DNA from 3 places in the Pseudomonas sp. GW821-FHT09C10 genome. Region 3 is predicted to be linked to each of the others. Evidence: predicted binding sites of a transcription regulator. Region 3 holds the regulator's gene; each other region holds the start of a gene.
What was found. Region 3 encodes FliA, which starts transcription of late flagellar genes. Its sites were predicted from a motif close to CTAAAGTTTNNNNNNNNNNNGCCGNTAA; they were not measured.
Positions count from the first base shown of each region.

Region 1: AC07OT_RS09915 (methyl-accepting chemotaxis protein) is a predicted target of FliA. The motif match lies at 1,407-1,434, and genes of this name have one in related genera.
Region 2: AC07OT_RS02825 (methyl-accepting chemotaxis protein) is a predicted target of FliA. The motif match lies at 1,960-1,987, and genes of this name have one in related genera.

Region 1 is NZ_JBWKPE010000004.1:126,996-131,279, reverse strand. Features, by position in the region: gene AC07OT_RS09925 (NorM family multidrug efflux MATE transporter) at 1-283, opposite strand, end outside; gene AC07OT_RS09920 (LysR substrate-binding domain-containing protein) at 435-1,355, shown strand; gene AC07OT_RS09915 (methyl-accepting chemotaxis protein) at 1,534-3,510, shown strand; gene AC07OT_RS09910 (YifB family Mg chelatase-like AAA ATPase) at 3,570-4,284, opposite strand, start outside.
Region 2 is NZ_JBWKPE010000001.1:600,062-604,345, reverse strand. Features, by position in the region: gene AC07OT_RS02825 (methyl-accepting chemotaxis protein) at 1-1,902, opposite strand, end outside; gene AC07OT_RS02820 (M91 family zinc metallopeptidase) at 2,058-3,605, opposite strand; gene AC07OT_RS02815 (aldo/keto reductase) at 3,763-4,284, opposite strand, start outside.
Region 3 is NZ_JBWKPE010000012.1:26,953-31,236, reverse strand. Features, by position in the region: gene flhF (flagellar biosynthesis GTPase FlhF) at 1-91, shown strand, start outside; gene fleN (flagellar synthesis regulator FleN) at 197-1,030, shown strand; gene fliA (RNA polymerase sigma factor FliA) at 1,027-1,767, shown strand; gene AC07OT_RS21645 (chemotaxis response regulator CheY) at 1,938-2,312, shown strand; gene AC07OT_RS21640 (protein phosphatase CheZ) at 2,331-3,119, shown strand; gene AC07OT_RS21635 (chemotaxis protein CheA) at 3,131-4,284, shown strand, end outside.

The sequences.
Region 1 (4,284 bases), on a different contig from region 3:
GCCCGGCCTGGGTCAGGCGGGTGGCGCCTTCGATATCGCCCGCGCCGTGGCGGATCGCAACCAAGGTGCCCACGGCGGCAATCACGCCGATGCAGAAAATCGCGACGAACGAATAGCTCGCCGCACCCAGGCCGCCACCGGCCAGGGCTTCGGGGCTCAGACGCGCCATCATCAGGGTGTCAGTCAACACCATCAGCATGTGCGCCAACTGTGAGGCAATCAACGGCCCTGACAGCCGCAGAATGGCCCAGAGTTCGGTACGTGCCGGATGCTGCATGATCATCACGCTCAAAAAGTCAGAGGGTTGGGGAAGGGTTGATTCTCGGCGCTCTTAGCTCATTGCACAAAGGGATAAATGCGATCGTTTGCATGATTAAAACTCATGCCTGATTGATTCTGGTAGGGTTTCAGTATTGCGCTGTCGGAGCTTCCTCATGTCTCGTCGTCTTCCTCCTCTTTATGCCTTGCGCGCGTTTGAAGCGGCCTCCCGACACAGCTCTTTCACCCGTGCCGCCGAGGAATTGTCCATCACCCAAAGTGCGGTGAGCCGACATATCCGCACGCTTGAAGAGCATTTCGCCTGCCGCCTGTTCCAGCGCAACGGCCGCACCTTGCAACTCACCGAGGCGGCCCGTCTGTTGTTGCCCGGTGTGCGCGAAGGGTTCGCGGCGCTGGAGCGCGCCTGCCATACCTTGAATACCGAAGATGACATCCTGCGTATGAAGGCCCCCTCCACATTGACCATGCGCTGGCTGCTGGCGCGACTCAGCCGCTTCCGGGCGCTGCAGCCGGGCAATGAGGTGCAACTGACCAGCGCCTGGATGAGCGTGGACGAGGTGGACTTCAATCAGGAACCTTTCGACTGCGCGGTGCTGCTGAGCGATGGGCGTTTTCCAGCGGATTGGGAGGCCAGTTACCTGTTTCCGGAGCTGTTGATTCCTGTCGGTGCGCCGAACCTGCTGGAGGATGGGCCTTGGGACGCTGCGCGCCTGGCCACCGCCGAATTGCTGCACCCCACGCCCGACCGGCGCGACTGGCGCAATTGGCTGGCGCGCATGCAACTGTCGTCCCAGGTGTCGCTCAAGGGCGGGCAGGTGTTCGACACCCTGGAACTGGGCATGATCGCCGCTGCGCGGGGCTACGGCGTGTCCATGGGCGATTTGCTGATGGTGGCTGAGGACGTCGCCCAAGGACGATTGAGCCTGCCGTGGCCGACGGCGGTGGCCAGTGGGGAAAATTACTACCTGGTCTGGCCCAAAACCCGCCCTGGCGGCGAGCGCTTGCGACGGCTGGCGGAATTTCTGCAAGGCGAGGTGCAGGCGATGGTGTTGCCTGCGGTCGAACGCCTCGACTGAATGCTTGGCGGCGTTGGTTCGCAACCGTTTGCGTGATACCCCTGTGAAGCGCTCAAGTATTGCTGCGGCCAGCCGAAGTAGGTGTGTTGGAACTATCGTGCACCAATGTTTCCCATCAGATAATTTGCCGAGCAGCGCTATGAGATCAGGATGATCCTGGCCTCGGCCAGGAGCTGTCATGTCTCAACCTCGCGCCCGGATTGCCTCCCAGTTAGGCCTCGCGTTAGCCGTGATTCTGGCTGTCGTTATCAGCGGCAGTACGGTATTTGCCTTGCGTTCCCTTGACTCCGCCAACCTCGACACCCGCGAGGAGCACCTGGCCAGCGAGGCGCGCCTGCTCGCCGACCAACTCAATACCTTCCACAGCACCTTGCGCGAGAGCACTCAGCGTTTGAGCGGACTGTTTGAAAAACGCTTCGGCGCCGGGTTGAGCGTGCATGTGGACCAACCCGTGAGCGTGGCCGGTGTTCAGACGCCCAGCCTGTACCTGGGCAACGAGGTGTTGAACAACAACTTTGATGAGGTGGACGAGTTCAAACAAATGTCCGGCGGCGTGGCCACCGTATTTGTGCGCAGTGGCGACGACTTCATCCGTATCAGCACGTCCCTGACCAAGCAGGATGGCAACCGCGCTATCGGCACCGTCCTCGACCGTCAGGGCCCGGCCTATCAACGTGTTGTGGGTGGGCAGACCTATATCGGCAGGGCGGTGTTGTTCGATCGTTCCTACATGACCCAATACAGCCCGGTGCGTGACAGCGGCGGTAAGGTTATCGCCGTGCTGTTCATCGGTTTTGACTACACCGATGCGCAGAATGCCCAATTCGAAAACCTCAAGCGCTTCCGAATCGGCCAGACCGGCTCCCTTGCGCTGCTGGATGAGCAAAAGCACTGGCTGGTGCCACCCGCCGGCGTGCAGGCGTTGGATCAATCGGTGCCGGTGATGCTGGACCTGGCCAAGACCCCGGGCAAAGGTCGCTTCTGGAGCGACAAGAACGAAGATTTTTATAGCGTTTCGGTACCGTTCGAAGGCGGCCCATGGGCCGTGGTCGCGAGCATGCCGAAAGCTGAAATCCGCGCGGTGACCTGGGCCGTGGGTATTCGCCTGGTGATCGGCAGCGTGCTGGCGATGTTGCTGGCGGTGGGCGCCACGGTCTGGCTGCTGCGCAGCAAGTTGCAGCCCCTGAGTGACCTGGTGCGTCAGGCCGAGGCCCTGGGTGCGGGCGATCTGAGCGCACGTTTGAACGTGTCCAGCCATGACGAAATCGGCCAACTGGCACGCAGCTTCAACCAGATGGGCGAAGCGCTGTCGACCATGGTCTCCCATATCCGTAACGCAGCCGAAGAGGTCAACAGCCGCGCCCAGGCCTTGTCCGGTTTGTCCGGCGGTGCCTATGAGGGCATGGAGCAGCAGTCCGGCGAGATCACCAGCATGGCCGGCGCGGTAGAGGAGTTCAGCGCCACGTCGTTGAATATCGCCGACAACATGGGCAATACCGAACGCCTGGCCCAGGAAAACGCCCAGCAGACCCGCATTGGTCGCACCTCGATGCAGGAAGCGTCGTCGTCCCTGGAACACATTGCCACCGCTCTGAACAGCACGGCCACGGTGATCAACACCCTCGGCCAGCGCTCCCAGGAAATCGGCGGGATCGTCGGCGTGATCACCTCGATTGCCGAACAGACCAACTTGCTGGCGCTCAACGCCGCCATTGAAGCCGCCCGCGCAGGGGAGCAAGGCCGTGGGTTTGCCGTGGTGGCCGACGAAGTACGTAACCTGGCGTCGCGTACCCGTGAAGCCACCGATGAAATTTCCGGCATGATCCAGAGCATCCAGAAGGAAACCGGCAACGCCATCAGCACGATGGAGCAAGGCAACGCGCTGATGCAGGAAGGCCTGTCGCGCAACGCCGATGTGGCCTCGGCCCTGGCGCGTATCGACGAGCAAAGCCGCTCGGCCGGTCAGCAGTTCGCGGCCATCACCACCGCCACCCAGGAGCAGAGCAGCACCGCGACCCTGCTCAGCAGCAACCTGCAGAGCATTGCGCTGGCCAACAGCGAGCAGCGTGAAGTGGTTTCCAACCTGGCGATTACCGCCAAGGAACTGGAGACGTTGGCGGCGAGCCTGCGCCATGAAGTGGATCGCTTTCGCTGAACCACCGCTGTACACAATGTGGGAGGCCTGTCGCTCCCACATTTGGCTTTGCGCCAAGTTTAAGTGATCGCCGCCGGGCGGTATTGCAGGGCCTCTTTCAGGTGGTCGCGGGTGATGGTCTCTACCTGATCCAGATCCGCCAGGGTGCGTGCCACCTTGAGCAGTCGATGGGCCGCGCGCAGCGATAGGGTCAGTCGTTCACAGGCCGTTTCCAGCCAGCTTTCATCCACCTTCGCGAGCTTGCAGTGCTCGCGCAGCCCCGGCAGATCAAGAAAGGCATTCGCACAGCCCTGGCGCCTTTGCTGATGCTCGCGAGCCTGGGCGACCCGCGCTGAGGCATGGGCGGTATCCTCGCCCGCCTGTTGGATCGGGTTCAGTGCCGTCGTTTCCCTCGCCACGGTCAGGTGCAAGTCAATCCGGTCCAGCAGCGGCCCCGAGAGCTTGTTGCGATATCGCTGAATCTGCTCCGGCGTACAGCGACAGCGCCCGCTGGGTTCGCCCATGTAACCGCAAGGGCAGGGGTTCATCGCCGCGACCAGTTGGAAGCGCGCCGGGAAACTCACTCGGTCGCGAGCACGGGAAATCACGATATGCCCCGACTCCAGCGGCTCACGCAGCACTTCCAACACCTTGCGATCAAATTCCGGCAGCTCATCCAGGAACAGCACCCCATGATGAGCCAGGGTGATTTCTCCCGGCTGTGGTTTCGAGCCGCCGCCCACCAGTGCCGGGCCGGATGCCGAGTGATGCGGTTGACGAAACGGTCGATGGGGC
Region 2 (4,284 bases), on a different contig from region 3:
CACCAGCTCTTCGACCATATGTCGGATATGCACCATGCTGCGGTTGATCTCCTCGGTCACCGCGCTTTGCTGCTCGGCAGCGGTGGCGATCTGGGTGCTGAGGTCGTTGATATGGCTGACCGAACCGGCCATCTCGTCGAGGCCGGTATTCACCCGTGCCGTGGCATCCGCCGCCGACTGGCAGCTGGCCTGGGTGTTCTCCATGGCCGCCACCGAAGAACTGACACCGGTGGTCAGGCGCGCAAGCATTTCATTGATCTGCGAAGTGCTGGCCTGGGTACGCGCCGCCAGGGCGCGGACTTCGTCGGCCACCACCGCAAAACCACGACCCTGCTCGCCGGCCCGCGCGGCTTCAATCGCGGCGTTGAGGGCCAGCAGGTTGGTCTGGCCGGCAATTGCGCCGATCACGCCGAGGGTTTCGGTGATGCGCGCGGCGTCCTGGCGCATGTTCTCGACGGTGTGGGTGGCGCTGGCGACTTCGCCGATCAGTGCACTGACGCTGGTGGACGCTTCACCCACCACCACGCGGGAGCGGTCGGCGTGTTCGTTGGCGCGCTGGGTGAACGAAGCGGTTTGCGCCGCGTTCTGCGCCACCGTATCGGCGGTGGAGCTCATCTCGGTGATGGCGGTAACGGTCTGGTCGGTCTCCGAGGCGTGGCGCACCAGGATGCTGTTGGTGTGCGCCGAGGTTTGCTGCAATTGCTCAAGGCCCGATGACATGGCGCCGGTGGCCTGGGTTACTTCGCCGATCATGTCTTGCAGGTAGACGATAAAGCGATTCACCGAATGGCCGATGGCACCCAGTTCGTCTTCGGCGCGGATGGTGATGCGCCGCGTCAGATCGGCATCGCCGGTGGACAGTGCATCGATGTTGGCCTTCAGGATTTTCATGCGCTGCACCAATTGGCGAATCGCATACACCGCCAGCAGCACCAGCAGCAACACCATGGGGATCTGCAACAGGGCCAGGCTGCCGAGTACGTCATCGCGTTGGGCCGTGATCAGCGAGGTGGGCAGGGCGGTGGCGAGGAACCACGGCGTGCCTTCGATGGGACGCATGTAGAAGGTGCTGGCCACGCCCTGGTTGTCGAACTCGTTGCGCTGCAAGGCCTGGTCGCGATGGGCCAGGGCCTTGCTGACCTGGGCGGCAAAGGCCGAGGTGCCGGTCAATTCACTGATGTTCTTCAACACCACCGGGCTGCTCAGGCGCGTGCTGTTGCTGATGATCTTGCCGTCGCCTTCGACGATCAGCATCTGCCCGCCGATGTCCTTTTCCTTGCTGGCTACCAGTTCGTTGAAGAAGCCCAGGGTCACGTCGATGGTGGCCACGCCATACGCCGCGCCGTCACGCTGGATCGCCATGGCGCAGTTGGTACGCGGCTCCTGGCTGGCGTCGTCCTTGTAGGCCGCGGCCCAGGCACATTGGCCACGTGGCGACGCGAGGCCGCCCTTGTACCAGCTCTGGTCGTAATAGTTGGGGGCGGGGTCGCTGTTCCAGAAGGTGTTCACTGCCAGCTTGCCCGAGGCATCGCGGTGCCAGAAGGTGCTGTGCTTGTTGCGCCCCGGCGTGCGCTGGTTGGGCAGCGGCCAGATACCGCCGCCGAAGACCTTCAGCTCACCATATTGATCGACCAGGCCCGGCAGGACCTTGTCGATGGCATCGCTGTCGAGCAGGGGAATGGTCTGGGTGATGGTGCGTTGCTGGGACTGAACCTTGTTGAGTTCGCCCTGGATCTGCTCGGCCACCTCACTGATGCGGTTGAGCACCACCTGTTCCTCGGTATGGCGCAGCGTGGGCGCGACCAGTTGGCCGATGCCGACGACCGTCAACACGAACAACACCAGGACGAACAGCACCAGGAACAGGGTATAGCGGGCTTGGATGGAACGCAGTGGGGGCATGGGGTCGTCCTTACGAAGCGTTTATTATCGACGCGGCTTTTTTGGAGCTTCGTAGGGGTATCGGCGGGGGTTGGCACGTCTTTAGGTACCATGGTGCAAAGTTTATTGGGCGGGCACGTAGCGAGGCCGGCCGCCGGCTCGCTACGCCCGGCTCATCAGATGCCGTCGCCCTGATCACTGTGCTCGAATTTGTGTGTTTTTCTTAGCGGTTTACCCATCTCCTGGTTCAAGGCGTTCTCCATGAAAGGTCGCGGATTGACCGTGCTCGGCGGCGTAGACGGGTCGTTGTCGAGGTCTGCGGGTGTTGCGTTGCTGGGAATGCCAATGACCTGGCGTTCGTCATTTCGAACCGGCACCCACGCTCCGGATTGCAACTGCTCTTTGTCTTCACCGCCGAGGAATGTGCCGTTGGCGCCATTGAACGCATGGCCGTTTTCATGGAACAGGGTGGTGACGGGCACCAGGGTGTTGGTGCGGTCAGTACTCTCAAGGACTGCGTAGGGGTCATAGGCGATCGAGGCATGCCTGGCGCGGGCGCCGGGAACGCCGTCCTTGAGGGTGCCATATTGTGTCTCATCGATGTTTTCCTCTTCCTCGGACGTCTGGCTATCCGACTCAGCGCTGCCAAAATCGTAGCTGGTGTAACCTAAGGTCACCTGCCTGATCTCGACCTTTGCGCCATTGATCTCCGCCAGTTCGTCCATTTTCGCCAGGGCTTGCTGGCCAAGCGGCGAACTGCGTAGAAACTCGAGGTCATCGCTCACTTGCTGGTTGAATCCCAGCGTTCCTTCGGCCACGGTAAACGCTTGCTTGCCGGCGTTGCTGGGTTTGACCTCGGTGAAAGTCGAGCCTTTGCTGCGGTCGAACCGGTCATGGGCATTGGCGTAAATCAGATCCTTGCGCCGGTTATTCCAGATACGGTCGCGGCCTTTGCCGGTGTAGAAGGTCGTGCGGTCATGCCCGATAAGATCATCATTGCCGTTGCCGCCATGGGCAACGGTGTGCCCGCTGCCGGCGTAGAGGTGGTCATTGCCATCACCCCCATCCAGGTAGCTCTGCTTGGTCGAGGGACCATATCCGGCATAGAGACGATCCTTGCCGTTATTACCGTACATCACGGCATTGCCGCTTCCGCCGATGATCGTGTCGTCACCGTCGTTGCCGGCTGCAAGGCCCAGGCCGCTGCCCAGTCGCAGCACATCGTTACCATTGCCGCCGTACAATCTGCTCCTGCCGCCTCCGGCCTGGATGTAGTCATGGCCATCGCCGCCTTCAATGTCCACCCGCAGCTTGACGTCATCGTCGATGATCACCGTGTCATTGCCGCCTTTGGTCTCGATCCAAAGGCCCTGTGGCGGGCCTTGTTTGACGTGATTGTCGAAACCATATGACTTGCCGTTGATACACACCTGCAGCCGGTTGCCCGGCCAGTTGCGCACGTGTACGCAATCCGCGCCGTCACCGGTTTCCACCGTCAGCAGATTCAACTCGATCTTCGGGTTTTCGGGGTCTGATGTATTCCATACGATTAACCGGCCGAACTTGATATCGCCGTCGATATGCAGGGTGTGGGAACGTTCATTGTAGAGGCCTGGCGTCAGGTCGGTGGGCGGGTCATAGGGCGAAGGTTCAGGCTTGTCGTGAGCCGTAGCAACGGCGGACCGAGCCGTAGGAACGGTTTGGGAGGTGAGCGCAGAGAGCATAAGTGAGTCCTTCACGAGGGTTGTCAGATAATCCTGATTGCCTATCAGGCCTTTCCATTACGTGGACGCACGCGCCGAAACGTTCCCGCTGCCGTAGCCGGTCATGGTGCAGAATATTTCCTGGGCGCGGCCTCGACGGCTGCGCCCGGGTTGAGCGTTATTGGTGCACCAGCCCCATGGACGCCTCGGGGTAGCGTGGCCCCGCCGCAGCGCCCGCCGGGAACACAGATGCCAGTGCCGCCAGCTCGGCCGGGCTCAATGTGATGTCCAGGGCGGCTACGTTTTCTTCCAGATACTTGCGCTGCTTGGTGCCCGGAATGGGGATCAGGTAATCACCCTGTGCCAGTACCCAGGCCAATGCCAGTTGCCCGGCGGTTACGCCTTTTTCGGCGGCGAGGGCCTGGACCCGCTCTACCAGTCGCAGGTTGTGTGCAAAGTTCTCGCCCTGGAAGCGCGGGCTGGAGCGGCGGTAATCGTCTTCGGCGAAATCATCCGGGCTTTTCAGGGCTCCGGTGAGAAAGCCACGCCCCAGCGGGCTGTAAGGTACGAACGCGACACCCAGGCGTGCGCAGGCTGCCAGGCAGCCGTTGTCTTCCTGGTCACGGCTCCACAGGGAGTATTCGCTTTGCAGGGCGCTGATCGGATGCACCTTGTGCGCACGCTCCAAGGTGGCGGCGCT
Region 3 (4,284 bases):
CAGCGTGCAAATGCAAGAAGAGCCTAGCGAGGAAGCGATGGCCGATATGTTCGCCGACCTTTACCACAACCCGGCAAAACGGGTGGGTTGAGGTGCGATGAACACCGTGAAATGTACCTACATCGATGGTCTGCAAGCGATTCACGCGGCCAAGCCATGTAGCCTGCGTCTAAGCAAGACAAGGTAAAGAAATAAAATGGGCAGCATGCATCCCGTACAGGTGATCGCGGTGACCGGCGGCAAAGGTGGCGTCGGGAAAACTAACGTGTCAGTGAATTTGTCCCTGGCCCTGGCAGAGCTTGGCCGTCGCGTCATGCTGCTGGATGCTGACCTGGGGCTGGCGAACGTCGACGTTCTGCTGGGACTGACGCCCAAACATACCCTGGCCGATGTGATCGAGGGGCGCTGTGAGCTGCGCGACGTGCTGCTCCAGGGCCCTGGCGGGATCCGCATCGTGCCGGCCGCCTCCGGTACCCAGAGCATGGTGCACCTGAGCCCGGCGCAGCATGCCGGCCTGATCCAGGCATTCAGTGACATTGGCGACAACCTCGACGTGCTGGTGATCGACACCGCCGCCGGGATCGGCGAGTCCGTGGTCAGCTTCGTGCGCGCGGCGCAGGAAGTCTTGTTGGTGGTCTGCGATGAACCCACCTCGATCACCGACGCCTACGCCCTGATCAAACTGCTTAACCGTGACTACGGCATGAACCGCTTCCGCGTCCTGGCCAACATGGCCCAGAGCCCGCAGGAAGGCCGCAACCTGTTCGCCAAGTTGACCAAGGTCACGGATCGCTTTCTCGATGTCGCCTTACAATACGTCGGTGCAGTTCCCTACGACGAGTGTGTGCGCAAGGCTGTGCAAAAGCAGCGTGCAGTCTACGAAGCGTTCCCTCGTTCCAAGTGCGCATTGGCGTTCAAGGCTATTGCCCAGAAGGTCGATACCTGGCCGTTGCCTGCCAACCCTCGGGGGCATCTGGAGTTTTTCGTCGAGCGATTGGTGCATCAGACGAGTGCAGGACCGGTGCTATGACAGCGAACGGCTATAACGCTTACAAGAAATCTGCCCGTGACAGCCAGGGCGAGTTGATCGAGCGCTATGCGCCACTGGTCAAGCGCATCGCCTATCACCTGCTGGCACGTCTGCCCGCCAGCGTCCAGGTCGAAGACCTGATCCAGGCGGGCATGATCGGTCTGCTCGAAGTGTCGACCAAGTACGACGCGAGCAAGGGCGCGAGCTTCGAGACGTATGCGGGTATCCGCATCCGTGGCGCGATGCTCGACGAAGTGCGCAAGGGTGACTGGGCGCCGCGTTCGGTGCACCGCAATACACGCATGGTCAGTGACGCAATTCGTGCAATTGAAGCAAAAACCGGTCGCGACGCTAAAGATCACGAAGTTGCGGCCGAACTCCAATTGAGTCTCGACGATTATTACGGGATTTTGAACGATACCTTGGGCAGCCGCCTGTTCAGTTTCGACGACCTGTTGCAGGACGGCGAACACGAAGGGCTGCACGAGGACGGCGCGAGCGCGCATATGGAGCCGTCCCGTGACCTGGAAGATGAGCGTTTCCAGGGCGCGTTGGCGGACGCCATTGCCAACTTGCCGGAGCGCGAGCGGTTGGTATTGGCGCTGTACTACGACGAAGAGCTGAACCTCAAGGAAATCGGTGAGGTCCTGGGGGTCAGCGAATCCCGTGTCAGCCAGTTGCATAGCCAGTGCGCGGCCCGCTTGCGGGGGCGTCTGGGAGAGTGGCGAGCGCGCTGACAGGCAGTGTGGGGAGCATTGCAAAGCGATACCGCGAAGGTGATAGGCCTTCGCGGGCTCGGGCCGTGGTGCCCTTGGCAGTCCTTTTTGTGTAATGCCTGTTGATTGAAATGGCGCGTCCAGGTGCTGGGCGCGTTTAAGACTGCTTGGAGGTCGAATTGGACAAGAACATGAAAATCCTCATCGTTGATGACTTCTCAACGATGCGGCGGATCATAAAAAACCTGTTGCGTGACCTTGGGTTCACAAACACGGTCGAGGCGGATGACGGCCTTACGGCGATTCCGATCCTCAACAGCGGGAGCATCGACTTTCTGGTAACGGACTGGAACATGCCGGGCATGACCGGCATCGACTTGTTGCGCCACGTGCGTGCCGACGAAAAATTGCGCAGCCTTCCCGTGTTGATGGTGACCGCCGAAGCCAAGCGTGAACAGATCATCGAAGCCGCCCAGGCCGGGGTCAACGGTTACGTGGTCAAACCATTCACTGCACAGGCCTTGAAAGAGAAGATCGAAAAGATCTTCGAACGCATCCACGGCTGATGCCATCGCGGGGGAGCTATGGAGCATAAAGAAACGTCACAGGGAGACTTTGAGTCGACCCTGAAAAAGCATGCTCACCAGTTGGTTGACAGCCTTGAAAAAGGCCAGTTCGGCGACGCGGTGCAGTTGATCCATGAGCTCAACCAGACCCGTGACCGCGGCCTGTACCAGGAAGTGGGCAAGCTCACACGCGAGCTGCACAGCGCGATCGTCAATTTCCAGATTGACCCGCACATGCCCCAGGCCGAAGAGATTTCGCAGATCACCGACGCCACCGAACGCCTGTCCTATGTGGTCAGGCTGACCGAGGCGGCGGCTAACCGCACCATGGACCTGGTGGAAAACGCCACGCCCCTGGTCAACGGCATGGCCACGGAAGCCCACGCCCTGAGCGTTGACTGGGGCCGCTTCATGCGCCGTGAAGTCGGTGCGGAAGAGTTTCGTGAGCTGGCCCGTCGGGTCGAAGGGTTCTTGTCACGCAGCGAGCAGGAAAACCGCATGGTTTCCAGCAACCTCAATGACATTCTGCTCGCCCAGGATTACCAGGACCTGACCGGTCAGGTGATCAAGCGTGTGACCCAGTTGGTCACCGAAGTGGAAAGCAACCTGCTCAAATTGGTACTCATGGCCGGCCAGGTCGACCGTTTTGCCGGCATCGAACATGACCGCGAAGCGATCCTCTCTGAAAAAGATCCACAAAAACATCTCGCCAAGGGTGAAGGTCCGCAGATTCATGCCGATAAACGTGAAGACGTTGTGTCAGGTCAGGATGACGTAGATGACCTGTTATCCAGTTTAGGCTTCTAAGGAGCACCCACATGAGCTTCGGCGCCGATGAAGAGATCCTTCAGGATTTCCTTGTAGAGGCCGGCGAAATTTTAGAGCAACTGTCCGAACAACTGGTCGAGCTGGAAAGCCGCCCGGATGATGCGAACCTGCTCAATGCAATTTTTCGCGGTTTTCATACTGTAAAAGGGGGCGCCGGCTTCCTCCAGCTCCATGAGCTGGTGGAGTGCTGCCACATCGCCGAGAACGTGTTCGACATCCTGCGCAAGGGTGAGCGTCACGTTGATTCGGAGTTGATGGACGTGATTCTCGAAGCACTGGATGCGGTCAACGGCATGTTCAGCGAAGTGCGCGAGCGTGCCCCGATCACCGCAGCCACTCCGGAACTGCTGGCCGCCCTGGCGCGCTATGCAGAGCCGGCCGACACCTCGGCAGCGCCGGTGGTCGAAGCCGCACCCGAGCCGGAACCGGTGGCGGAGCCTGATGTGACGGACAGCGAGTTCGAGCAACTGCTCAGCTCCCTCAGTGCCGTCAAGGCCGAAGCCGAAGCGCCGGCTGCGGTTGCCCCGGCTGCCCCGGCTGCCGCGCCGACCAGCGAGGACATTACCGACGCTGAGTTCGAGTCCCTGCTCGATCAATTGCACGGCAAGGGCCAGTTCGCTGCCGACGCCGTGGCGCCTGCCGGTGCCGCCGCCGATGCTGCGGATGCGCCTGCCGCTTCTGCCAGCACCGACATCACTGACGATGAATTCGAAGCGTTGCTCGACCAGTTGCATGGCAAGGGCACCTTCGCGGCCGATGCCTTGCCGGCCGTCGCCGCTACGGCTGCGGCCCCGGCATCACCCGCTGCCGGCGCCAAGCCTGCGGACGATGGGTTGATCTCCGATCACGAATTCGAAGCACTGCTGGACGATCTGCACGGCAAGGGCAAGTTCACCGAAGTCGCCCCGGCCGCTGCTGCAGCCACGGCGGCACCGGTTGCCGCCAAAGCCGCCGCGCCCGCCGCCAAGCCTGCGCCTGCGCCGGCTGCTGCCCCGGCTCCAGCGCGTGCCGCTGCCGCACCGGTCGCGGAAAAACCGGCCAGTGAGGCCGAAACCACCGTGCGGGTCGATACCGCGCGGCTGGACGACATCATGAACATGGTCGGCGAGCTGGTACTGGTGCGTAACCGCCTGGTGCGCCTGGG